3 regions of the Fulvivirga sedimenti genome follow, and region 2 is predicted to be linked to each of the others. Evidence: riboswitches for the same ligand, from Rfam matches in the RefSeq annotation. Region 2 holds a riboswitch; each other region holds the start of a gene.
The links. A riboswitch is a leader RNA that binds a small molecule or an ion and turns the genes downstream of it on or off. The one in region 2 is predicted to bind cobalamin.
Positions count from the first base shown of each region.

Region 1: linked by a shared signal. The riboswitch ahead of LDX50_RS11575 (TonB-dependent receptor plug domain-containing protein) and the one ahead of LDX50_RS17545 (TonB-dependent receptor plug domain-containing protein) in region 2 are both predicted to bind cobalamin.
Region 3: linked by a shared signal. The riboswitch ahead of LDX50_RS23265 (TonB-dependent receptor plug domain-containing protein) and the one ahead of LDX50_RS17545 (TonB-dependent receptor plug domain-containing protein) in region 2 are both predicted to bind cobalamin.

Region 1 covers NZ_JAIXNE010000002.1:1,188,357-1,195,298, reverse strand. Annotated here, with positions in the region: gene LDX50_RS11580 (TonB-dependent receptor) at 1-1,838, opposite strand, end outside; cobalamin riboswitch at 1,943-2,128, shown strand; gene LDX50_RS11575 (TonB-dependent receptor plug domain-containing protein) at 2,214-4,082, shown strand; gene LDX50_RS11570 (aryl-sulfate sulfotransferase) at 4,457-6,013, opposite strand; gene LDX50_RS11565 (patatin-like phospholipase family protein) at 6,185-6,942, shown strand, end outside.
Region 2 covers NZ_JAIXNE010000003.1:1,189,651-1,196,592, reverse strand. Annotated here, with positions in the region: gene LDX50_RS17560 (amidohydrolase family protein) at 1-221, opposite strand, end outside; gene LDX50_RS17555 (hypothetical protein) at 272-868, opposite strand; gene LDX50_RS17550 (TonB-dependent receptor) at 904-3,132, opposite strand; cobalamin riboswitch at 3,237-3,422, shown strand; gene LDX50_RS17545 (TonB-dependent receptor plug domain-containing protein) at 3,508-5,376, shown strand; gene LDX50_RS17540 (aryl-sulfate sulfotransferase) at 5,751-6,942, opposite strand, start outside.
Region 3 covers NZ_JAIXNE010000004.1:1,191,597-1,198,538, forward strand. Annotated here, with positions in the region: gene LDX50_RS23265 (TonB-dependent receptor plug domain-containing protein) at 233-2,101, opposite strand; cobalamin riboswitch at 2,187-2,372, opposite strand; gene LDX50_RS23270 (TonB-dependent receptor) at 2,477-4,705, shown strand; gene LDX50_RS23275 (hypothetical protein) at 4,741-5,337, shown strand; gene LDX50_RS23280 (amidohydrolase family protein) at 5,388-6,942, shown strand, end outside.

The DNA of each region.
Region 1 (6,942 bases), on a different contig from region 2:
GCGAATGGCAGATTTTCCTTGATGCCCTCTTCGCCGGTCTCTGTCGACCGCAGCAAGGTGCCTGCTGCCATCACCTGAAGGGGAAATATGAATTCCTGTGTCCAGCTGAAACTCACCCCACCGGTTTGGGCATGACCAGCGGTATTGTCATAAATAATTTTCCCGGGATCTGAATAATCAGGAATTATCTTATTGGTAAAGTGCGTGTAAAACACATCAAAATCCACGCTGGCCTGACTGCTGCCCATCGTGAGGATATGATTCAGGTTGAGTGAAATATTGGCGGAACGTTCGGGTTTCAGCTCTTCCCTGATTTCAATGCTCCGCTGCCCGGTTACAAAGGCATGGTCTTCGGTGAATAAGTTTACAAGTCTGAATCCTGTGCCTGAATTGACCCGCAAAGTAGTCCAGTCACCTGCTTTCCATTTCGCATTAAACCTTGGCGAAAAGATTAGTCCGTGTTTTTCATAATAATCTGTGCGCAGGCCACCCAGGAAGGTAAGGGAAGGTGAAAGAGCAAGTTCATCCTGGATAAATATTCCCGGAATGAATTGTTTGTCGGCACCCCCGGGTGTCGCTACCGTATTGTCGTCATAATACTGATAGCGAGAAGTTACACCGGCCAGGATAGCATGCCGACCGGATTCCAGTCTTCTGTAGGCATTGATGAAACCAATCTGTTGCTTTGCCTCATACAGGTCACTGCCGTAGAAACTGTTCTGGTCATGAATACTGAAGGAGTAATCGATTTTATATCCATGGTTGCCGGTAAAGCTTCCGAATAATTCGAACCGTTCTGTCTGGATACTCTCGCCATAAATTGTATCGTTGCCTCGTAATGAATTATGGTTCTCCAGAAAGGATTGAACGCCATTCCTTCGGTCTTCTGTCATGAACTTTGCCGACACGCTTAATTTCTGATCTTTCGGCAACTGTGCCTCCCATTTGCTGAAAATCGCGATGCGGTCCATGTTAATAATATCCCCGAACCCGTCCCTGTTTTCATCAATATACTGGTGCATCCCACTGTAGCTGAGTCCGGAATAGGTTGAAATTTTTTTCAGTTTACCAGACACGGCCGTATTAAAGAACATTTCCCCATGGGTAGTGCCCATAACGTCTGCCGTGAGTATTGGCTGCTTAGCAGGATCTCTTGTAATGATATTGATCACTCCCGCCAGGGCCTCTGAACCATACAGCGTTGAACCCGGGCCTTTAACCACTTCCACCCGATCTACCATGATACCCGGGATACCATTCAGGCCATAGACAGACGCCAGGTTGCCGTACATGGGGGTTCCGTCGATGAGAATCGAGGTATACTGACCCGGAAGTCCGTTAATACTCAAACTATTCGTAAAACATACCCCGCAGGAAACTACCTCCTGGACGCCATTCACCATCGACATGGCGTCTACCAGGTTGTTGGAAGCAGAAGGCATAAACGTATTAAAATGTTTGGTGGTGAGTACTTCGGTTTTAATCGCCGACTGGGATACGAATACGGGCTGGAGTGTACCGGTAATGACCACCTCATCAAGCCCCAGAGAACTTTCCTCAAGCAATATTTTTATTTTTTCATCTGATGCCGGGAGAATTTCCTTGAGGACTGACTTATACCCAAGGGAGCGAATTTCTATACGAATGATATTCTGATCGGCAATTTCCAACCGGAACTTTCCCAGGCTATCTGTGACGGTCATTCCCCCATCCGGCAACTGTCGGATTGTTGCTCCCGGTACGGGACCTTCTTTTCCCTCTACACTGCCCCGTAAGATTTGCTGGGAGAATCCGGACAGCGTGGTTATGAGAAGAAAGAATAAGAAAATAAACCGCATTTCGATTTGACGTAAAATAATATAATAACAAAACTAAAAAATAAATTAGATAAGTCTAAAAAATATTTAAAAAACTCTGAAATACACGGGAGGAAATATTTTACGTATACTTGCACCGTCATGGTGTCCACAATGGTGGACTTAAAAGGGAATACCGGTGAGAATCCGGAGCAGTTCCCGCTACTGTAATCCCATGGATGGCTGATATCCACATTGCCATTGTCCGTTTCGGATGAGAAGGCGGTATCAGTCGGGAGAGCCAGGAGACCTGCCCTGACGATGTTTATTCAATGCTTCGGGTAAAAGCGTGTGAATGGAATCGACTGTTCCCATTCCCCTCTTTTACTCCTTTTGTTTCATTTAACCATTATTGCAATGAAAAAGGAGTTAAAGGTTTGGGCAATAACCTGTATTGCCTTTTGGTGGCTGACGCCAAACATCATTTACGGTCAGCATGACACATTACGCACGGATGAGCTTCGTGAAGTGGTTATTACCGCAAGTAAATTTCCTAAAGCCTCTTCGCAAACCGGTAAAGTAATAAATGTGATCACAAAGGATCAGATAGAAAATGCCGGTGCGCGGGATCTGGGTCAGCTACTACACGAGCAGACCGGATTGTTTGTAAACGGTGCCAATAGTAATCCCGGGAAAGACCGGGGCATATATCTTAGGGGTGCTTCTGCGCAATACACCCTCATTTTACTTGATGGTGTACCAGTTTATGATCCCTCAGGTGTTAATGGCGTATTTGATCTGCGGCTTCTGTCGCTGAACAACATAGAACGGATCGAAATTTTGAAGGGGTCACAATCGACTTTGTACGGGTCTGATGCTATGGCGGGAGTGATCAATATCATTACCAAAACCCCGGAAAGGGCAATTGAACCTTCAGTTTTACTTTCATATGGCACCTATGGGCAATTCCTCGGGGATGTAAGCCTGTTGGGAAGCAAAGGCAAGTTCAGGTATTCAGCCGGATACAGCCGGCGACAGAGTGAAGGATTTTCAGAAGCACGGGATACTACGGGCACAGACGCATTTGAAAAGGATCCGTTTAATCAGAATTCGGCAAATGTGAAAGCAGGGGTTGAGTTGACCAGTAAGACCCGCCTGGAAGGGTTTTTTCAGTTTACCGACATGAAGGGTGATTATGATGCCGGCGCCTTTACCGACTCGGATGTGAATCTTTATGAGGCGCGCAACATGCGCTACGGTATTACTGCCACCAGTCGGGGTGAACGGGGTGATCTCCAGGTTCAGGTTGCCCGGAATGAAACGGATCGTGTTTTTGATACGGATTTCGGAAAGTTTGAATACGCTGCCATTTTTGATCACCTCGAAGGATTCTATCATTACAGAATTTCCGACAGATGGCAGATTCTTCCGGGGGTTTCATTTCAGCGCCAGGAAATTACCAATGAAGAATTTGAAGATGCCAGCCTGTTTGCTCCCTACGCTACGGCTACCTATCAGGCAAACGGTTTTTCCCTGGAAGGGGGTATTCGGTTCAACCGGCATTCTCAATTCGGAAATTTTACTACCTACAGTATCAATCCGAGCTGGTTGATCACTCCGGTATGGAAGGTTTTCGCCAATTATACCACAGGCTTTAAGGCACCTACATTAAATCAGCTTTTTGGGCAGTTTGGAGCAAATCCCAATTTAAAGCCCGAACAAAGCCGCAGCATGGAGGCAGGATTTCAGCGAGCTGATCAGAAGTCTGATATACGTATTGCTGTTTTCAACAGGCGTATTGAGAACATCATCATCTATATCATGGATTATCAGAACAGCGATCGTCAGGATGTAACGGGTGCAGAGGTAGAGGCCGGATATCGAATCACGCCTGAACTGGAGTTCAAGGCGGGATATACCTGGCTCAATGGTGAAATGCAAATGAGTCAGGAGGATAGTGTTTTTAATGGAATTCTCCGTCAGCCGGAACATGCTTTGCGCACTTCGCTTTCCTATTCACCGGTTGCGGGTCTTGAATTGCGGGCCGCCTGGCAGTTATTTGGGTCGCGCAAGGATGTTTATTTTAATCTCCGGGATTTCGCAGTCGAGCAGGTGAATCTTGACGCGTATTCATTACTGGACCTGATGGTTTCCTATTCATTCCCAAAGGCGAAAATGCGTATGTTCGCTGACATTCGTAATTTATTGAATACCGATTATTACGAGGTGTATGGCTATAATGTAATGGGAAGAAATATTCAACTTGGGGTTCACTGGACCCCCTGAGTTTACATAATATAAGGGGAATGCAGGTGCAGAATATTGTCGTTGTTGTCGTTATTTTCGTTGTCTCCGTGATATTATGCGACCACCCGCTGCGCAGGGGTCGGATTAACAAATGCGATCTGTCTCACATATGCGACCACCCGCTCAGGGGTGGAACTATGGTCTGCAGAGTTTCTATTATTTTGCTTTTTGAGAGATGTTTGTGGATGACCCCTGCGATGGCGGGGGTCAAATAAGTGAGCACATTGGCAGAATAAAGAACGACCCCTGCTTTAGCGGGGGTCGCATAAGAACTAATGGCTTGATATACCCGATTAATGAATGATTTGGTGTATGCGTTCTTTGAATTTTTATGCTTGAATTTCCAGCATTCGTTACATCGGAGGCTTCTGCGTGGCTGGTTGTGGATCAATAGGCTGAAGTTCCTTACCTGCGACTGCCGGATGATCTACCGGAATGTGTGTAGCCCTGAAAATGGCATACATGAACGGTCCTACCGGCTGAGGTGGTGTCCCGTCGGGCAGTTTCCACTGTCCGATATAGGGTGACCAGTAGTCCCAGACAACCTCACCGTCTTCCGTAATTTCCTGCAGCCGGCCCTGCGGCCCGAAGTTCATCAGCGTATGACCATTTTTCATACGGTGGGCACTGGAAATAAACATTGCAAGATAGTCACCCTCATTATTTGCTGTATAGGTCCAGGTAGGTTTTTCAGGTCCGATTGGCCCGCTTTCAGGAATAATATATTTCCCATCGGCATCCATGGGTGGCGTAATTTGAGTTACCTGTGAATGAGTTTCACCATCGGCATCCTTGAAGTTATTATTAAAGATGGTAAGGTCACCTTCACCCGGATAGCCGGGAAGGATCCAACGCACATCATGTTCGAATCCAAGGTATTGATCCGTGGTATCCCCGCGGTTATATTCCTGCGGATTTCCCCATCGGTACAAGAGGTCGCCGCCTTTACCAGATTTTCCGCCGGTACTGCCCGATGCTTCCTCCGTAGTTGTAGAATGATCAATAATCCAGATTTCAGAAAAATCGGGTATACTAAGTACTATTTGATCGAGTTCAGGATTGTAGTCGATCGCATTGGTATGGAACATATCCGAGCCCATGTTATCAATGGTCGCATTAGCAGCATACTGACCCTGCGCCTTGCCCCGTTCAAATTCCTCCGGGTCGGGCTGGCGGATAGTATCACCATTGTTGATATTGATCCGCTCCGGGTGATCGCTTAATTTTCCGTAATTCGGGAGATCAGGGTTTACATCCTGAATCATATGGTCCCATGCGTACCATTCCCAAACGATTTCACCTCCACTTGGTTTGGTGGGTTTGACTTCGATTATTTTATCGGGCCACACACCGGCTTTCGGGATCAGGTGTGGCATTCTGCCAGCCGCCATCGCTTCCTCCGGCGTTTTGCTTTCCCAGACAATGAGCAGGATATTTCCATTGGGCATTACGGCAAAATCGTGGTGCATCAGATTGTCCTGATTCGCCAGTTTGTATTCCCATAGTAACTCCCCATCCCAGCTAAACTCCTGAACACGACCTGCCATACCCCCGCCGGAAAATACAACCGCTTCGGGATCCCGACTGTGCACATATAAACGGCCATCTTCCATCAGATAATGGGAACCGAGTCCAAAGTTCGTTTTCCATTCATGGACTACCTTGCCATCCAGATCGATAAGATATACGTCGGAACTGGTAAGGGAGGAAAATAATATATAGCCTGGCGTTGCATTTTCTGTTTTCAGGCGGAGTCCCCTTTCCTGATCCAATGCCGCCATTTTCACCATTTCCGGGGGAATCCCGCCTTCCGGGGGTGCTTCCGCGACGTCGGACTGTTGATCCTGCTGACCACAGGAAAAGCAAAATGTAAGTAAAAGTAAAGTGAACAGTCGTTTAGAAGTGTACATGACAAGATATGATGGTTGGGGAGTTTTGAAAATTTTCAGAAGAACATAAGAATTAATGGTAAAAACAAGCCTCTTTCATGAATTGGTTGAATTTTTGGAAGAATCACTCAACCTGAATGAAATTATTATGTTTAGTGATTGTATCTTACTAGTCCAAAATATTTTGATGTTATGAAATTTATGTCTTTCCTGATCCTGCTTACCCTCACTGTCGGCGGGTTATTTGCTCAGTCTGCAGAAAGACCAAAAATCGGGTTGGTGTTGAGTGGGGGTGGCGCCAAGGGAATGGCCCATATTGGCATACTTAAAGAACTTGAAAGCCTGGGTATCAGGCCGGATTATATAACGGGGACGAGCATGGGAAGTGTGGTTGGTGGTTTGTATGCTGCTGGTTATACGGCCTCTGAAATTGAGGAAATTGCCCTTGCCATCAACTGGGATGAGTTGCTGAGCAATAATACCTCGATGAATCAGATCAATTATCAGGAAAAGGCCTATTACGAGCGTTACCTGATTGAACTGGGATTAAAAAAGGGGAAGATCGAGTTACCGCAGGGACTGATCGACGGTCAGCGTTTGTCTGAGCTGCTGTCCAAACTCACACGCCATGTGCATCATATCAACGATTTTAATGAACTTCCTATTCCCTTTGCGTGCGTGGGTACCGACATTGCTACCGGACAACCTGTTGTGATGCGCAGCGGATCCCTTCCGATGGCTATTAGGGCTAGTATGGCCATTCCTTCGATATTCACCCCGGTTGAACGGAATGATACCTTGTTGGTTGATGGGGGACTGGTTCGCAATTTTCCCGTTCCGGAGTGCCAGGAAATGGGAGCAGATATTATCATTGGTGTTTTTGTAAGTGGAGGTCTTCTGAAGAAGGAAGAACTTAAATCTGCGGTGGACGTCCTTTCTCAATCCGCCTT
Region 2 (6,942 bases):
CCGGGATACCCAACAATTCGAATTTGTTCAATGCGATTATTGCGAACGACAATATCCACTGGCCCGGTGGGTGGAGCGCCGTCTCCTTTAATCATCATTACGCCCCGAATGATTAGCTGTGGCCACGGACCTTCTCCCTCCGTCCGCTCCGGTGCGTCTGTCACCTGGCCGAACGTGAGAAATGGTAGAATTAATAATGCAATTAATGAAAATGCCTTCATAAGATGTTTTTTGGGAATTTACAAAATGACGAATTGATACTAAGGGATTATTATTTGGCCGGCGGATCGAATTGCGAATCACGGTCTGGATTTTCCAGAAATTCGATGATCATCCTTGACTTCAGCCACAGAAATTTCTCCAGTTCATAATAGTCGAAAGCTTGCAGGTCATAGGTTGAGGAAAAATGATCTGTTACGATCTTAAAATCCGAATAGCTCAGTACTGATGTTGGATGCCCGTTGTTTTGAATATGCTGGGTGTAAAGCCCCATTATTTTTTCTGCAATATCCGATTGTACCGGATAAACATCCGGAAAATGAAAATTGCAGTACGTTGAAGCCAGTTTTCTGAATTCGTAAGGCTTATCCGGGAGTAATGCCGAAATGCGCGGAACGATTTCAAGTTCACTGTTTTGAAGATATGGATCTATATGCAATGATTGGATGTGCTTAGCCATCGAGGGCACATAGTGCAGGTCGATAATGCCGTTGTTCATGGCACTGATCTTCTCATTGATAACTAACAGATCTGTATTTTCCGGATTGGCTTCAATAAATTTGAAACAGCGATTATCATTGTAAAAGTAAAGTTCATCCCGCTTGATATCGCGAATCAATTCTTTTATTGTCTCCTTGAGTGTAGCCATGGGCAACGATTTTTTAGCCACATAAGGTAGAAAAATTATTTGAAGAGACTCCAGTTAATTCCTACAAAAAATTCCCTGCCGTGAATAGGGGCATACGAATAGGCGGTATCAAAAAAATTGCTGAAACCCGGATTGGAATAAGGATCATTCAGTCCCGATAAGGGTGAAACCGGTTGAGTGAAATTAAAAATATTACTCACACCCCCATATAGTCTGAGGTTCTTCCAGGATTTGGTGATCTGAATATTATGAATCTGAAAAGGAGAGGAGGTTCTGGGTCTTGGATCAGCCATTGGCTGACCCTGTTCATCGAGATCAAAAACCTCAGGAAGCAACATAGAACCGGTAAAGGTGGCCGACCAGGCAAAGATCCAGTTGGAACGAGGAATGGTATAACTGATATTCAGCAGGGCCGACCATTCAGGGGCGAATGGCAGATTTTCCTTGATGCCCTCTTCGCCGGTCTCTGTCGACCGCAGCAAGGTGCCTGCTGCCATCACCTGAAGGGGAAATATGAATTCCTGTGTCCAGCTGAAACTCACCCCACCGGTTTGGGCATGACCAGCGGTATTGTCATAAATAATTTTCCCGGGATCTGAATAATCAGGAATTATCTTATTGGTAAAGTGCGTGTAAAACACATCAAAATCCACGCTGGCCTGACTGCTGCCCATCGTGAGGATATGATTCAGGTTGAGTGAAATATTGGCGGAACGTTCGGGTTTCAGCTCTTCCCTGATTTCAATGCTCCGCTGCCCGGTTACAAAGGCATGGTCTTCGGTGAATAAGTTTACAAGTCTGAATCCTGTGCCTGAATTGACCCGCAAAGTAGTCCAGTCACCTGCTTTCCATTTCGCATTAAACCTTGGCGAAAAGATTAGTCCGTGTTTTTCATAATAATCTGTGCGCAGGCCACCCAGGAAGGTAAGGGAAGGTGAAAGAGCAAGTTCATCCTGGATAAATATTCCCGGAATGAATTGTTTGTCGGCACCCCCGGGTGTCGCTACCGTATTGTCGTCATAATACTGATAGCGAGAAGTTACACCGGCCAGGATAGCATGCCGACCGGATTCCAGTCTTCTGTAGGCATTGATGAAACCAATCTGTTGCTTTGCCTCATACAGGTCACTGCCGTAGAAACTGTTCTGGTCATGAATACTGAAGGAGTAATCGATTTTATATCCATGGTTGCCGGTAAAGCTTCCGAATAATTCGAACCGTTCTGTCTGGATACTCTCGCCATAAATTGTATCGTTGCCTCGTAATGAATTATGGTTCTCCAGAAAGGATTGAACGCCATTCCTTCGGTCTTCTGTCATGAACTTTGCCGACACGCTTAATTTCTGATCTTTCGGCAACTGTGCCTCCCATTTGCTGAAAATCGCGATGCGGTCCATGTTAATAATATCCCCGAACCCGTCCCTGTTTTCATCAATATACTGGTGCATCCCACTGTAGCTGAGTCCGGAATAGGTTGAAATTTTTTTCAGTTTACCAGACACGGCCGTATTAAAGAACATTTCCCCATGGGTAGTGCCCATAACGTCTGCCGTGAGTATTGGCTGCTTAGCAGGATCTCTTGTAATGATATTGATCACTCCCGCCAGGGCCTCTGAACCATACAGCGTTGAACCCGGGCCTTTAACCACTTCCACCCGATCTACCATGATACCCGGGATACCATTCAGGCCATAGACAGACGCCAGGTTGCCGTACATGGGGGTTCCGTCGATGAGAATCGAGGTATACTGACCCGGAAGTCCGTTAATACTCAAACTATTCGTAAAACATACCCCGCAGGAAACTACCTCCTGGACGCCATTCACCATCGACATGGCGTCTACCAGGTTGTTGGAAGCAGAAGGCATAAACGTATTAAAATGTTTGGTGGTGAGTACTTCGGTTTTAATCGCCGACTGGGATACGAATACGGGCTGGAGTGTACCGGTAATGACCACCTCATCAAGCCCCAGAGAACTTTCCTCAAGCAATATTTTTATTTTTTCATCTGATGCCGGGAGAATTTCCTTGAGGACTGACTTATACCCAAGGGAGCGAATTTCTATACGAATGATATTCTGATCGGCAATTTCCAACCGGAACTTTCCCAGGCTATCTGTGACGGTCATTCCCCCATCCGGCAACTGTCGGATTGTTGCTCCCGGTACGGGACCTTCTTTTCCCTCTACACTGCCCCGTAAGATTTGCTGGGAGAATCCGGACAGCGTGGTTATGAGAAGAAAGAATAAGAAAATAAACCGCATTTCGATTTGACGTAAAATAATATAATAACAAAACTAAAAAATAAATTAGATAAGTCTAAAAAATATTTAAAAAACTCTGAAATACACGGGAGGAAATATTTTACGTATACTTGCACCGTCATGGTGTCCACAATGGTGGACTTAAAAGGGAATACCGGTGAGAATCCGGAGCAGTTCCCGCTACTGTAATCCCATGGATGGCTGATATCCACATTGCCATTGTCCGTTTCGGATGAGAAGGCGGTATCAGTCGGGAGAGCCAGGAGACCTGCCCTGACGATGTTTATTCAATGCTTCGGGTAAAAGCGTGTGAATGGAATCGACTGTTCCCATTCCCCTCTTTTACTCCTTTTGTTTCATTTAACCATTATTGCAATGAAAAAGGAGTTAAAGGTTTGGGCAATAACCTGTATTGCCTTTTGGTGGCTGACGCCAAACATCATTTACGGTCAGCATGACACATTACGCACGGATGAGCTTCGTGAAGTGGTTATTACCGCAAGTAAATTTCCTAAAGCCTCTTCGCAAACCGGTAAAGTAATAAATGTGATCACAAAGGATCAGATAGAAAATGCCGGTGCGCGGGATCTGGGTCAGCTACTACACGAGCAGACCGGATTGTTTGTAAACGGTGCCAATAGTAATCCCGGGAAAGACCGGGGCATATATCTTAGGGGTGCTTCTGCGCAATACACCCTCATTTTACTTGATGGTGTACCAGTTTATGATCCCTCAGGTGTTAATGGCGTATTTGATCTGCGGCTTCTGTCGCTGAACAACATAGAACGGATCGAAATTTTGAAGGGGTCACAATCGACTTTGTACGGGTCTGATGCTATGGCGGGAGTGATCAATATCATTACCAAAACCCCGGAAAGGGCAATTGAACCTTCAGTTTTACTTTCATATGGCACCTATGGGCAATTCCTCGGGGATGTAAGCCTGTTGGGAAGCAAAGGCAAGTTCAGGTATTCAGCCGGATACAGCCGGCGACAGAGTGAAGGATTTTCAGAAGCACGGGATACTACGGGCACAGACGCATTTGAAAAGGATCCGTTTAATCAGAATTCGGCAAATGTGAAAGCAGGGGTTGAGTTGACCAGTAAGACCCGCCTGGAAGGGTTTTTTCAGTTTACCGACATGAAGGGTGATTATGATGCCGGCGCCTTTACCGACTCGGATGTGAATCTTTATGAGGCGCGCAACATGCGCTACGGTATTACTGCCACCAGTCGGGGTGAACGGGGTGATCTCCAGGTTCAGGTTGCCCGGAATGAAACGGATCGTGTTTTTGATACGGATTTCGGAAAGTTTGAATACGCTGCCATTTTTGATCACCTCGAAGGATTCTATCATTACAGAATTTCCGACAGATGGCAGATTCTTCCGGGGGTTTCATTTCAGCGCCAGGAAATTACCAATGAAGAATTTGAAGATGCCAGCCTGTTTGCTCCCTACGCTACGGCTACCTATCAGGCAAACGGTTTTTCCCTGGAAGGGGGTATTCGGTTCAACCGGCATTCTCAATTCGGAAATTTTACTACCTACAGTATCAATCCGAGCTGGTTGATCACTCCGGTATGGAAGGTTTTCGCCAATTATACCACAGGCTTTAAGGCACCTACATTAAATCAGCTTTTTGGGCAGTTTGGAGCAAATCCCAATTTAAAGCCCGAACAAAGCCGCAGCATGGAGGCAGGATTTCAGCGAGCTGATCAGAAGTCTGATATACGTATTGCTGTTTTCAACAGGCGTATTGAGAACATCATCATCTATATCATGGATTATCAGAACAGCGATCGTCAGGATGTAACGGGTGCAGAGGTAGAGGCCGGATATCGAATCACGCCTGAACTGGAGTTCAAGGCGGGATATACCTGGCTCAATGGTGAAATGCAAATGAGTCAGGAGGATAGTGTTTTTAATGGAATTCTCCGTCAGCCGGAACATGCTTTGCGCACTTCGCTTTCCTATTCACCGGTTGCGGGTCTTGAATTGCGGGCCGCCTGGCAGTTATTTGGGTCGCGCAAGGATGTTTATTTTAATCTCCGGGATTTCGCAGTCGAGCAGGTGAATCTTGACGCGTATTCATTACTGGACCTGATGGTTTCCTATTCATTCCCAAAGGCGAAAATGCGTATGTTCGCTGACATTCGTAATTTATTGAATACCGATTATTACGAGGTGTATGGCTATAATGTAATGGGAAGAAATATTCAACTTGGGGTTCACTGGACCCCCTGAGTTTACATAATATAAGGGGAATGCAGGTGCAGAATATTGTCGTTGTTGTCGTTATTTTCGTTGTCTCCGTGATATTATGCGACCACCCGCTGCGCAGGGGTCGGATTAACAAATGCGATCTGTCTCACATATGCGACCACCCGCTCAGGGGTGGAACTATGGTCTGCAGAGTTTCTATTATTTTGCTTTTTGAGAGATGTTTGTGGATGACCCCTGCGATGGCGGGGGTCAAATAAGTGAGCACATTGGCAGAATAAAGAACGACCCCTGCTTTAGCGGGGGTCGCATAAGAACTAATGGCTTGATATACCCGATTAATGAATGATTTGGTGTATGCGTTCTTTGAATTTTTATGCTTGAATTTCCAGCATTCGTTACATCGGAGGCTTCTGCGTGGCTGGTTGTGGATCAATAGGCTGAAGTTCCTTACCTGCGACTGCCGGATGATCTACCGGAATGTGTGTAGCCCTGAAAATGGCATACATGAACGGTCCTACCGGCTGAGGTGGTGTCCCGTCGGGCAGTTTCCACTGTCCGATATAGGGTGACCAGTAGTCCCAGACAACCTCACCGTCTTCCGTAATTTCCTGCAGCCGGCCCTGCGGCCCGAAGTTCATCAGCGTATGACCATTTTTCATACGGTGGGCACTGGAAATAAACATTGCAAGATAGTCACCCTCATTATTTGCTGTATAGGTCCAGGTAGGTTTTTCAGGTCCGATTGGCCCGCTTTCAGGAATAATATATTTCCCATCGGCATCCATGGGTGGCGTAATTTGAGTTACCTGTGAATGAGTTTCACCATCGGCATCCTTGAAGTTATTATTAAAGATGGTAAGGTCACCTTCACCCGGATAGCCGGGAAGGATCCAACGCACATCATGTTCGAATCCAAGGTATTGATCCGTGGTATCCCCGCGGTTATATTCCTGCGGATTTCCCCATCGGTACAAGAGGTCGCCGCCTTTACCAGATTTTCCGCCGGTACTGCCCGATGCTTCCTCCGTAGTTGTAGAATGATCAATAATCCAGATTTCAGAAAAATCGGGTATACTAAGTACTATTTGATCGAGTTCAGGATTGTAGTCGATCGCATTGGTATGGAACATATCCGAGCCCATGTTATCAATGGTCGCATTAGCAGCATACTGACCCTGCGCCTTGCCCCGTTCAAATTCCTCCGGGTCGGGCTGGCGGATAGTATCACCATTGTTGATATTGATCCGCTCCGGGTGATCGCTTAATTTTCCGTAATTCGGGAGATCAGGGTTTACATCCTGAATCATATGGTCCCATGCGTACCATTCCCAAACGATTTCACCTCCACTTGGTTTGGTGGGTTTGACTTCGATTATTTTATCGGGCCACACACCGGCTTTCGGGATCAGGTGTGGCATTCTGCCAGCCGCCATCGCTTCCTCCGGCGTTTTGCTTTCCCAGACAATGAGCAGGATATTTCCATTGGGCATTACGGCAAAATCGTGGTGCATCAGATTGTCCTGATTCGCCAGTTTGTATTCCCATAGTAACTCCCCATCCCAGCTAAACTCCTGAACACGACCTGCC
Region 3 (6,942 bases), on a different contig from region 2:
TTGACCCCCGCCATCGCAGGGGTCATCCACAAACATCTCTCAAAAAGCAAAATAATAGAAACTCTGCAGACCATAGTTCCACCCCTGAGCGGGTGGTCGCATATGTGAGACAGATCGCATTTGTTAATCCGACCCCTGCGCAGCGGGTGGTCGCATAATATCACGGAGACAACGAAAATAACGACAACAACGACAATATTCTGCACCTGCATTCCCCTTATATTATGTAAACTCAGGGGGTCCAGTGAACCCCAAGTTGAATATTTCTTCCCATTACATTATAGCCATACACCTCGTAATAATCGGTATTCAATAAATTACGAATGTCAGCGAACATACGCATTTTCGCCTTTGGGAATGAATAGGAAACCATCAGGTCCAGTAATGAATACGCGTCAAGATTCACCTGCTCGACTGCGAAATCCCGGAGATTAAAATAAACATCCTTGCGCGACCCAAATAACTGCCAGGCGGCCCGCAATTCAAGACCCGCAACCGGTGAATAGGAAAGCGAAGTGCGCAAAGCATGTTCCGGCTGACGGAGAATTCCATTAAAAACACTATCCTCCTGACTCATTTGCATTTCACCATTGAGCCAGGTATATCCCGCCTTGAACTCCAGTTCAGGCGTGATTCGATATCCGGCCTCTACCTCTGCACCCGTTACATCCTGACGATCGCTGTTCTGATAATCCATGATATAGATGATGATGTTCTCAATACGCCTGTTGAAAACAGCAATACGTATATCAGACTTCTGATCAGCTCGCTGAAATCCTGCCTCCATGCTGCGGCTTTGTTCGGGCTTTAAATTGGGATTTGCTCCAAACTGCCCAAAAAGCTGATTTAATGTAGGTGCCTTAAAGCCTGTGGTATAATTGGCGAAAACCTTCCATACCGGAGTGATCAACCAGCTCGGATTGATACTGTAGGTAGTAAAATTTCCGAATTGAGAATGCCGGTTGAACCGAATACCCCCTTCCAGGGAAAAACCGTTTGCCTGATAGGTAGCCGTAGCGTAGGGAGCAAACAGGCTGGCATCTTCAAATTCTTCATTGGTAATTTCCTGGCGCTGAAATGAAACCCCCGGAAGAATCTGCCATCTGTCGGAAATTCTGTAATGATAGAATCCTTCGAGGTGATCAAAAATGGCAGCGTATTCAAACTTTCCGAAATCCGTATCAAAAACACGATCCGTTTCATTCCGGGCAACCTGAACCTGGAGATCACCCCGTTCACCCCGACTGGTGGCAGTAATACCGTAGCGCATGTTGCGCGCCTCATAAAGATTCACATCCGAGTCGGTAAAGGCGCCGGCATCATAATCACCCTTCATGTCGGTAAACTGAAAAAACCCTTCCAGGCGGGTCTTACTGGTCAACTCAACCCCTGCTTTCACATTTGCCGAATTCTGATTAAACGGATCCTTTTCAAATGCGTCTGTGCCCGTAGTATCCCGTGCTTCTGAAAATCCTTCACTCTGTCGCCGGCTGTATCCGGCTGAATACCTGAACTTGCCTTTGCTTCCCAACAGGCTTACATCCCCGAGGAATTGCCCATAGGTGCCATATGAAAGTAAAACTGAAGGTTCAATTGCCCTTTCCGGGGTTTTGGTAATGATATTGATCACTCCCGCCATAGCATCAGACCCGTACAAAGTCGATTGTGACCCCTTCAAAATTTCGATCCGTTCTATGTTGTTCAGCGACAGAAGCCGCAGATCAAATACGCCATTAACACCTGAGGGATCATAAACTGGTACACCATCAAGTAAAATGAGGGTGTATTGCGCAGAAGCACCCCTAAGATATATGCCCCGGTCTTTCCCGGGATTACTATTGGCACCGTTTACAAACAATCCGGTCTGCTCGTGTAGTAGCTGACCCAGATCCCGCGCACCGGCATTTTCTATCTGATCCTTTGTGATCACATTTATTACTTTACCGGTTTGCGAAGAGGCTTTAGGAAATTTACTTGCGGTAATAACCACTTCACGAAGCTCATCCGTGCGTAATGTGTCATGCTGACCGTAAATGATGTTTGGCGTCAGCCACCAAAAGGCAATACAGGTTATTGCCCAAACCTTTAACTCCTTTTTCATTGCAATAATGGTTAAATGAAACAAAAGGAGTAAAAGAGGGGAATGGGAACAGTCGATTCCATTCACACGCTTTTACCCGAAGCATTGAATAAACATCGTCAGGGCAGGTCTCCTGGCTCTCCCGACTGATACCGCCTTCTCATCCGAAACGGACAATGGCAATGTGGATATCAGCCATCCATGGGATTACAGTAGCGGGAACTGCTCCGGATTCTCACCGGTATTCCCTTTTAAGTCCACCATTGTGGACACCATGACGGTGCAAGTATACGTAAAATATTTCCTCCCGTGTATTTCAGAGTTTTTTAAATATTTTTTAGACTTATCTAATTTATTTTTTAGTTTTGTTATTATATTATTTTACGTCAAATCGAAATGCGGTTTATTTTCTTATTCTTTCTTCTCATAACCACGCTGTCCGGATTCTCCCAGCAAATCTTACGGGGCAGTGTAGAGGGAAAAGAAGGTCCCGTACCGGGAGCAACAATCCGACAGTTGCCGGATGGGGGAATGACCGTCACAGATAGCCTGGGAAAGTTCCGGTTGGAAATTGCCGATCAGAATATCATTCGTATAGAAATTCGCTCCCTTGGGTATAAGTCAGTCCTCAAGGAAATTCTCCCGGCATCAGATGAAAAAATAAAAATATTGCTTGAGGAAAGTTCTCTGGGGCTTGATGAGGTGGTCATTACCGGTACACTCCAGCCCGTATTCGTATCCCAGTCGGCGATTAAAACCGAAGTACTCACCACCAAACATTTTAATACGTTTATGCCTTCTGCTTCCAACAACCTGGTAGACGCCATGTCGATGGTGAATGGCGTCCAGGAGGTAGTTTCCTGCGGGGTATGTTTTACGAATAGTTTGAGTATTAACGGACTTCCGGGTCAGTATACCTCGATTCTCATCGACGGAACCCCCATGTACGGCAACCTGGCGTCTGTCTATGGCCTGAATGGTATCCCGGGTATCATGGTAGATCGGGTGGAAGTGGTTAAAGGCCCGGGTTCAACGCTGTATGGTTCAGAGGCCCTGGCGGGAGTGATCAATATCATTACAAGAGATCCTGCTAAGCAGCCAATACTCACGGCAGACGTTATGGGCACTACCCATGGGGAAATGTTCTTTAATACGGCCGTGTCTGGTAAACTGAAAAAAATTTCAACCTATTCCGGACTCAGCTACAGTGGGATGCACCAGTATATTGATGAAAACAGGGACGGGTTCGGGGATATTATTAACATGGACCGCATCGCGATTTTCAGCAAATGGGAGGCACAGTTGCCGAAAGATCAGAAATTAAGCGTGTCGGCAAAGTTCATGACAGAAGACCGAAGGAATGGCGTTCAATCCTTTCTGGAGAACCATAATTCATTACGAGGCAACGATACAATTTATGGCGAGAGTATCCAGACAGAACGGTTCGAATTATTCGGAAGCTTTACCGGCAACCATGGATATAAAATCGATTACTCCTTCAGTATTCATGACCAGAACAGTTTCTACGGCAGTGACCTGTATGAGGCAAAGCAACAGATTGGTTTCATCAATGCCTACAGAAGACTGGAATCCGGTCGGCATGCTATCCTGGCCGGTGTAACTTCTCGCTATCAGTATTATGACGACAATACGGTAGCGACACCCGGGGGTGCCGACAAACAATTCATTCCGGGAATATTTATCCAGGATGAACTTGCTCTTTCACCTTCCCTTACCTTCCTGGGTGGCCTGCGCACAGATTATTATGAAAAACACGGACTAATCTTTTCGCCAAGGTTTAATGCGAAATGGAAAGCAGGTGACTGGACTACTTTGCGGGTCAATTCAGGCACAGGATTCAGACTTGTAAACTTATTCACCGAAGACCATGCCTTTGTAACCGGGCAGCGGAGCATTGAAATCAGGGAAGAGCTGAAACCCGAACGTTCCGCCAATATTTCACTCAACCTGAATCATATCCTCACGATGGGCAGCAGTCAGGCCAGCGTGGATTTTGATGTGTTTTACACGCACTTTACCAATAAGATAATTCCTGATTATTCAGATCCCGGGAAAATTATTTATGACAATACCGCTGGTCATGCCCAAACCGGTGGGGTGAGTTTCAGCTGGACACAGGAATTCATATTTCCCCTTCAGGTGATGGCAGCAGGCACCTTGCTGCGGTCGACAGAGACCGGCGAAGAGGGCATCAAGGAAAATCTGCCATTCGCCCCTGAATGGTCGGCCCTGCTGAATATCAGTTATACCATTCCTCGTTCCAACTGGATCTTTGCCTGGTCGGCCACCTTTACCGGTTCTATGTTGCTTCCTGAGGTTTTTGATCTCGATGAACAGGGTCAGCCAATGGCTGATCCAAGACCCAGAACCTCCTCTCCTTTTCAGATTCATAATATTCAGATCACCAAATCCTGGAAGAACCTCAGACTATATGGGGGTGTGAGTAATATTTTTAATTTCACTCAACCGGTTTCACCCTTATCGGGACTGAATGATCCTTATTCCAATCCGGGTTTCAGCAATTTTTTTGATACCGCCTATTCGTATGCCCCTATTCACGGCAGGGAATTTTTTGTAGGAATTAACTGGAGTCTCTTCAAATAATTTTTCTACCTTATGTGGCTAAAAAATCGTTGCCCATGGCTACACTCAAGGAGACAATAAAAGAATTGATTCGCGATATCAAGCGGGATGAACTTTACTTTTACAATGATAATCGCTGTTTCAAATTTATTGAAGCCAATCCGGAAAATACAGATCTGTTAGTTATCAATGAGAAGATCAGTGCCATGAACAACGGCATTATCGACCTGCACTATGTGCCCTCGATGGCTAAGCACATCCAATCATTGCATATAGATCCATATCTTCAAAACAGTGAACTTGAAATCGTTCCGCGCATTTCGGCATTACTCCCGGATAAGCCTTACGAATTCAGAAAACTGGCTTCAACGTACTGCAATTTTCATTTTCCGGATGTTTATCCGGTACAATCGGATATTGCAGAAAAAATAATGGGGCTTTACACCCAGCATATTCAAAACAACGGGCATCCAACATCAGTACTGAGCTATTCGGATTTTAAGATCGTAACAGATCATTTTTCCTCAACCTATGACCTGCAAGCTTTCGACTATTATGAACTGGAGAAATTTCTGTGGCTGAAGTCAAGGATGATCATCGAATTTCTGGAAAATCCAGACCGTGATTCGCAATTCGATCCGCCGGCCAAATAATAATCCCTTAGTATCAATTCGTCATTTTGTAAATTCCCAAAAAACATCTTATGAAGGCATTTTCATTAATTGCATTATTAATTCTACCATTTCTCACGTTCGGCCAGGTGACAGACGCACCGGAGCGGACGGAGGGAGAAGGTCCGTGGCCACAGCTAATCATTCGGGGCGTAATGATGATTAAAGGAGACGGCGCTCCACCCACCGGGCCAGTGGATATTGTCGTTCGCAATAATCGCATTGAACAAATTCGAATTGTTGGGTATCCCGGGGTTGCGATCGACCCCGATCGCCGGCCCAAGCTGGAAAAGGGAGGCAAGGAACTGGATGCAACAGGTATGTATCTCATGCCGGGCTTCATCGATATGCACGGCCATATCGGAGGGTCAGCACAGGGAACACCTGCAGAATATGTTTTCAAACTTTGGATGGCGCACGGCATCACCACGATCCGGGATCCATCAGCGGGAAACGGACTCGACTGGGTTCTTGACCATAAACAAAAGAGTCAGAAAAATACAATTACTGCGCCGCGAATACTGGCTTATACATCGTTCGGACAGGGAAGTACCTCTCCAATCAGTACACCGGAAATGGCGCGCGAATGGGTGCAGAATAATGCAAAAAACGGTGCCGACGGGATTAAATTCTTTGGTGCTGCCCCGGATATCATGGAAGCGGCATTGATGGAAAACAAAAAACTGGGATTGCGTTCTGCATGTCACCACGCGCAGATGGATGTCGCGCGATGGAACGTACTGAATTCCGCCCGCGCGGGACTTACCTCCATGGAACATTGGTATGGCTTGCCGGAGGCATTGTTTACCGACCGGACGGTACAGAACTATCCGCTGGATTATAATTACAATAACGAGCAGCATCGTTTCGGCGAGGCAGGGCGTCTTTGGCAACAGGCCGCAGCGCCATATACCGAAAAATGGAATGCCGTAATGAATGAATTACTGGAACTGGATTTCACGCTGGATCCTACTTTTAACATTTATGAGGCGAGCCGGGATCTGATGCGTGCTCGCCGTGCAGAATGGCATGAAGACTACACCCTGCCCAGTTTATGGCGTTTCTATCAGCCAAGTAAAATATCACATGGGTCCTACTGGCATTTCTGGGGCACCGAGGAAGAAGTAGCCTGGAAAGAAAATTATCGACTCTGGATGACCTTCATCAATGAATATAAAAACCGGGGTGGCAGGGTAACGGCCGGATCTGACAGCGGTTTTATTTTTCAACTATATGGATTTGCCTATATCCGCGAACTGGAATTACTGCGCGAAGCTGGATTTCATCCTTTGGAAGTCATTCGCTCCGCTACGCTGAATGGCGCCGAAGCGCTTGGTCTTGACAAGGATCTGGGCACAGTGGAAGTTGGCAAACTGGCAGATTTTGTCATTGTCGAAGAAAATCCACTTCAAAACCTGAAGGTATTGTATGGAACTGGTGCCATAAAGCTAACAGATGAAAACGACGTAGTTCGTGTGGGTGGTGTAAAATACACGATCAAGGATGGTATTATCTATGACGCCAAAAAGCTGCTTCAGGATGTAAAAGAGCTTGTGGATGCATCGAAGGAAGAAGAAGGTTTTGAGA